Regions from separate parts of the Rahnella sp. RFA10(1/100) genome, predicted to be linked through region 2. Evidence: predicted binding sites of a transcription regulator. Region 2 holds the regulator's gene; the other holds the start of a gene.
What was found. The regulator ArgR, encoded in region 2, controls arginine synthesis, uptake and breakdown. The targets are predictions, from matches to a motif close to ANTGAATAAAAATACANT.
Positions count from the first base shown of each region.

Region 1 (3,424 bases), on a different contig from region 2:
TCACGACGCCCGCCAGAACCAACAGCAAATTGATATTTTTAAACATCGTCAGTGTACTAAAACGCCGGGCAAAATATCCCGCTGCTATTGCCCCAAATATCGTGCCGACCACGCTGGTCGTGATAAACGTACTTTTCATCGCCGTGCCACTGATCAGACTCTGTCCCTTATCCAGCATCAGATACGTCGCGTAATACAACGTTGCGGAACTGCGCATCACCCCGGCCATACTGGAGAAGAAGGTAATGATGGCGACAATACGCCACTGATCATTGGACAGCAGCTTTTTCAAATCACTGAGAACCGACACCTCACGGGTATCCTCCGCCGTGATCCGTTCTTTAGTGAAACAAAAACAAAACACCAGCATACAAATAGCAATTGCGCCCATTACCGCCATCGTCGCCTGATATCCTGCCTGCAGATTTTCTTTACCGAAATAATCCACCAGCCACAGGGTGCCGACAGAAACCAGTAAACCGGCCAGAGAGGAGATGGTAAAACGATAAGATTGTGCAGAGAGCCGGTCTTTATCATCCGTCGTAATTACGCCTCCCAGGGCGCAGTAAGGAATATTGATAAAGGTGTAACACAGCATCAGCAATGAGTAAGTGATGTAGGCGTAAAGCAGTTTGCCTGAATGACCGAAATCAGGCGTTGTGAAGGTCATTACGGCCAGCACTGCATAAGGAATGGCAAACCATATCAGCCACGGGCGAAAATGCCCCCAGCGGGTTTTTACACGGTCAGCGATAATGCCGGTAAGCGGATCACTCACGGCATCCAGAATGCGCGTAACCAGAAACATCACCCCGACAGCGGCGGCGGAGAGCCCGTAGATATCAGTATAAAAGTAGGTAAGAAACATCGTGACCGAGGAATAAACGATCCCGCAAGCGGCGTCACCCATACCAAAACCGAGTTTTTCTATAACAGACAATTTCTTTACGGCTGCCATAATCTGACTCCAAACCATGAGGTAGAATATCTTTCAGAATTGGTATGTTAACTTTTGGCAGCTGTGTTGAATTTAACCATATTTTGCTTATGGTTTATGAAATTTACCAAACGAGAGGCGTCTCACAAAGAGAAGGGGGTTATGCAGAAATAAAAAAAGCTGCTTAATTCAGCAGCCTTTTGTTTCAAATTCAGAAAAAATCAATGACGCTTTCCGTCATCATCTTCGTCGACAAAATCTTCATCTTCGCCGTCTTCACCTTCTTCGTCGTCATCGCCTTCGAAGTAAGTGCCCCAGCCGTCATAGCTGACACCGTTGGCTTCGGCCAGATTCATCAGTTGCTCAACCTGGGTGTCGATCAGCTCCGCTTTCAGCGCGATTTCGCTGATTACATCACAGCACATCACGACTGAACCGTCTTCCACTTCCAGCTCTTCAGCATCAGTAACTTCATAACCCAGTTTGAAAGCTTCAACGGCCGCTTTCTCCAGAACGTCAAATTTCTCTGAAGATAAGTGGTGTTCGATAGTGTAAAGCGCGTCAGGATCACTGCCATCATCCAGCAGTTCTTCGATGATTAAGCGAGTCTCTTCACGTTGTTCTTCCAGCAATTCACGGTTTGCCATATCTCTGTCCTCAATCAATGTGACGTTTGTACGCTATTTTCACACACCGCAGGGCGCGTCTCCACTATAAACGACAAAGTTTTTACTGCGGGGTTGTATTTGCATATTCATACAGTTAAATTGAATTTAAATTCAATCCGAAATGCTTACGCGCTATGGAGCGACATCATGAGTTTGTTGAGTAAACGTCATTTTCTCAGGTTACTGGATTTTACCCCGTCAGAGATTTCGTCACTGCTGAAACTCTCCGCAGAATTAAAGGCCGCTAAGAAGAACGGCACCGAAAAAGCCAGTCTGCAAGGCAAAAACATCGCGCTCATCTTCGAAAAAGACTCAACCCGCACCCGGTGCTCTTTCGAAGTTGCCGCATACGATCAGGGCGCAAAAGTCACCTATCTCGGCCCAAGTGGCAGCCAGATCGGCCATAAAGAATCGATGAAAGATACCGCCCGCGTCCTCGGGCGCATGTACGACGGTATTCAGTATCGCGGTTACGGGCAGGATAAAGTGGAAATTCTGGCCCATTATGCCGGTGTACCGGTATGGAATGGCCTGACCAACGAATTTCACCCGACACAACTGCTGGCTGATCTGCTGACCATGCAGGAACATCTGCCGGGCCAGCCGCTGAAAGGCATGCGTCTGGCCTATCTGGGAGATACCCGTAACAACATGGGCAATTCCCTGCTGGAGGCTGCGGCGTTATGCGGACTGGATTTGCGCCTTGTTGCGCCTTCGGCCTGCTGGCCGGAAGCCGAACTGGTCGCCACCTGTGAACACCTGGCGAAAGAAAACGGCGGCAGCATCACCCTGACCGAAGATATCGCAACCGGCGTGAAAGATGCTGATTTCCTTTACACCGACGTCTGGGTTTCCATGGGGGAGCCGAAAGAAGTGTGGAAAGAACGCATTAATCTGCTGCGTCCTTATCAGGTGAACAGCGCGATGCTGGCGCTGACCGGCAATCCGCAGGTGAAATTCCTGCACTGCCTGCCGGCATTTCATGACGACCAGACCACACTTGGCAAACAAATGGCAGAAGAGTATGGCCTGCACGGGGGGATGGAAGTCACCGATGACGTCTTTGAATCCCGCCACAGCGTAGTGTTTGATCAGGCGGAAAATCGTCTGCACACGATCAAAGCGGTAATGGTTGCCACGCTCGCTAACCACTGATTTTTCCCGGCGTGCAGCAAGGATAACTTTCCTGCACGCCGTAATCTTTACATCATTTTGCACTTTATCCCGCCCGTTCCCGTCAGAAGACCGCATTTTCAACTAACCTTTTTAAAGCGTTTCATCAAAAAAACAAAAATGCAGAAGAAGGAACCGATATGAGCTCAGTGAATCTTGAGTATGTTCTGCGGCTGGAAAGCCTGCTAAGCAGGATTTACCCCCGGGAACACATCGCCGACCTGCTGAAAAAAATCCTGCATCTCGCCGACAAATGGAATTACGGCAAACACCGCACCACCGGCTGGGTGGATGGCACCAACGTTTATCTGATTACTTATGGCGATAATATCCGTCACGGCGAGCAACCACCGCTGGCGACGCTCAATCACTTCGCCAACACCTATCTGCGCGACATCATCAGTGATATCCATATACTGCCGATGTATCCCTACAGTTCGGACGATGGATTCAGCGTCATTGACTACCGGCGGATCGATGAACATCTCGGCGGCTGGTCAGATATTCATCACCTTTCGGCCAATTTCAACCTGATGTTTGACTGCGTGATCAATCATATTTCACGCTCAAGCGAGTGGATGAAAGGCTATCTGCATGACGATCCGTATTACAAAGATTACTTTATTGCCGCTAATCCTGAGCTGGA
Region 1 is NZ_SEWR01000007.1:38,606-42,029, forward strand. Features, by position in the region: gene ETV65_RS18980 (glycoside-pentoside-hexuronide (GPH):cation symporter) at 1-958, opposite strand, end outside; gene rraB (ribonuclease E inhibitor RraB) at 1,159-1,584, opposite strand; gene argF (ornithine carbamoyltransferase) at 1,753-2,760, shown strand; gene ETV65_RS18995 (sugar phosphorylase) at 2,919-3,424, shown strand, end outside.
Region 1: the regulator ArgR is predicted to act here: its motif matches at 1,704-1,721, upstream of argF (ornithine carbamoyltransferase).

Region 2 (3,424 bases):
AAGAATATCCAGCATAGAATCCAACGATTGTTGTTCAAACGCACTGAGCTGACCGACATCGATAAGTTCTGCAATACCATTTTTGCCTAACAGAACGGGTTGTGCGAAAAATCGGGCATGATCGCCTTTACCTTCCACATAAGCACATTCCACCACATTATTTTCACCCTGCATCGCCCGTACCAGTGAAAGTCCGAAGCGTGCAGCCGCCTGCCCCATCGAAAGCGTCGCAGATCCGCCACCGGCTTTAGCTTCCACCACTTCAGTCCCGGCATTCTGAATACGTTGAGTCAGAGAAGCAATCTCGCTTTCAGTGAAAGAGATATCAGGGATCTGGGACAATAAAGGCAGAATCGTCACACCAGAGTGGCCGCCGATAACCGGCACTTCGATATCTTCCGGTGGCTTACCCTTCAGTTCAGCCACGAAAGTATTGGAGCGGATGGTATCCAGGGTCGTTACGCCAAACAGTTTGTTTTTGTCGTAGACACCAGCATTTTTCAATACTTCCGCAGCAATCGCGACTGTGGTATTTACCGGGTTAGTAATGATGCCGATGCAGGCTTTCGGGCAGGTACTGGCAACTTGTTGGATCAGATTGCGCACAATCCCGGCATTCACATTAAACAGATCTGAACGATCCATACCCGGTTTACGTGCCACCCCCGCAGAAATCAGGACGATGTCGGCTCCTTCCAGAGCGGGTTTAGCATCTTCACCACAGAAACCTTTAATTTTAACCGCGGTAGGGATATGGCTGAGATCGACGGCGACACCCGGAGTGACCGGTGCGATATCATATAATGAGAGTTCGGAACCGGAAGGTAGCTGGGTCTTGAGCAGAAGCGCGAGGGCCTGACCGATACCACCCGCAGCACCTAGAACTGCAACTTTCATCCTATACTCCTTTTTTATCATTAACTTATAAGTGTCGTGGAATTAATTGGGTGTGACCTTAATCACTTACGCCGTTAAAAACAATCGCTTACCTGCAGAGAATCTGAGGTGGGTCGTTTAGAAAGTAAAAAAACACCTCCTGGTCGACCTTTTCCGCTTTTAATCACTTTTTATCGGAAAGCTTCATCATTAAAAGTAGCACCACAAAATAGGCCAGGTTAATAAATGGTTAAATTCGGTCCAATGTGAGAGCTGAATCGAGATCATGAGAGTAAACTCTTGTGCAATATAGCTCAGCCGTAATGCAAAATTTTGGCATATTCATGAAATCATCGTGGGAAATTCGTCACTTACATTCCTTGTCGCAAGCTTAATTAATGATTTTTGCAGTTAACCTCTGTTGCATAAAAATTCAATTATCTGCATAATCAGCCCCACTATGATTCAGAGACCAGGGTGCAAAATGCGTAATCCTGCTAAACAGGAAGATTTGATCAAAGCCTTCAAAGCGCTGTTGAAGGAAGAGAAATTCAGTTCTCAGGGCGAGATTGTTGTCGCTCTTCAGGATGATGGTTTCGAAAATATCAATCAGTCAAAAGTCTCAAGGATGCTGACAAAATTTGGTGCCGTCAGAACCCGTAATGCGAAGATGGAAATGGTGTACTGCCTGCCTGCTGAGATTGGCGTGCCGACAACGACCAGCCCTCTGAAAAATCTGGTACTGGATATCGATTATAACGATGCCGTTGTGGTGATCCGAACCAGCCCGGGAGCCGCACAACTGATCGCGCGTTTACTTGACTCCCTGGGGAAATCCGAAGGGATCCTCGGAACCATTGCCGGCGATGATACGATCTTCACGACACCGGCCCGCGGATTTAGCGTCAAACAATTACACGATGCGATTCTTAGTTTGTTTGAGCAAGAGCTATAGGGCTGCAACATTTTGCTCCTTTTGACGCCCTCATTCTGTGCCTGAGGTCAGAAGATCACTCCCTCTGACCTCATTCAATACACTTTCCTTCATTGATTACTGCCTTTGCGTTTATCAAAACAGCCGCCGGCACACCCCCATTTCGGTTAAATTCCGTCACAAACCACGCCATCCCGTCACATAAAGTTTTCCAGTATGTGATTCACAGCAAAAATAAGCACAAATAGTCAAATTCATTCAACTTATTGATTTTACGAAAAATTAACCTAAAAAGACCATTTTTTACTCTTTTTTTATGCTTTTTTGTTATTAAAAATACAAATAGTTGACATATAACAACCCAAATTACTATTAGCCCGCTATTAATTTATGCCGTGACTAGATGTATACTCATTTCCGTGGTGTGAAGCACCAGTTGTTAGAAACATAATAAAATCGACGAGGTCAAAATCATGAAAGTTAAAACTACTATCGCAACATTAAGCATTCTCTCTGCATTGTCATTTGGTGTTTTTGCAGCACAACCTGTTACGCAAGAACAAGCTTCAACAATGCAGCCAACAGGCATGATCAGCGTCAGTGGCGTAGCCGGCGCCCCATCAGATATCCGTCAGGCGCTGTCAGATAAAGCCGATACCAAAGGTGCTAAAGCATTCCGGGTTATCGAAGTTCGTGAGGAAGGTAACTACCACGCGACCGCAGAAATTTACCAATAAGTTCAGGTAAAAGAAGCGAAGGGGCCTGAATGACTCAGGCCCGCGCAATGCGCACTAAGAAGGATTTGTCACTGCACCATCTACGTTCCCGCACGCTTTACGTGCTCCTGAACCCGATATTACAGCCCTGATAAATCCAAACCTCAATTGACGTTGCTCTCTGATGAAAAGCACCAACGTCTGTATATTCAGGAAAATATCATGAAAATTATTACCACTATTGCCGCACTTAGCCTGTTGTCTGCTGTTTCTTTTGCTACCTCTGCCGCGCAGCTTGTCACAAACCAGCAAGCAGAAAATCTGCGACCTATGGGCACGATTAGCGTCAGTGGCGTCAACGGCGTGCCAATGGATATCCGCCAGCAGTTGTCTGATAAAGCTGAAAGCAAAGGCGCGAAATCTTTCCGTGTGATCGAGGCTTATAACAACGGCGCTTATCACGCGACAGCAGAAATCTATCAATAAGATTTCTGAGTTTCTCACTGAGATAAAACCACTGTTTGAGTATTTATTGAATTAGCGTTACCGGGTTTCAACAGCCACAAACCAGTGATAATGAGCGCTGTTGAGGCTGGAAAGAGAGTTGACACTGCCACTGCCTGACTCTCTTGCTAACGATACCCTCGTCGTCCTGTCCGACGACACCCTTTGGCCCTCAACTTTTCGAGGGCTTTTTTTTTGCCCGTTAATGACTTGAATGACTTGCTCCGGCCACTCACAGACATAAAAAAAGCACAGCGGCTGCTGTGCTTAACTCTCATAATGCGCCAGGATTATTGCTCCGGGACGGTTTTCGCTTTCACAGCCAGTGCCGCTAACAGCTTTTCATGTATGCCACCAAATCCGCCATTGCTCATGACCAGAATATGATCGCCAG
Region 2 is NZ_SEWR01000006.1:84,445-87,868, reverse strand. Features, by position in the region: gene mdh (malate dehydrogenase) at 1-897, opposite strand, end outside; gene argR (transcriptional regulator ArgR) at 1,361-1,831, shown strand; gene yhcN (peroxide/acid stress response protein YhcN) at 2,284-2,547, shown strand; gene yhcN (peroxide/acid stress response protein YhcN) at 2,749-3,012, shown strand; gene mpl (UDP-N-acetylmuramate:L-alanyl-gamma-D-glutamyl-meso-diaminopimelate ligase) at 3,321-3,424, opposite strand, start outside.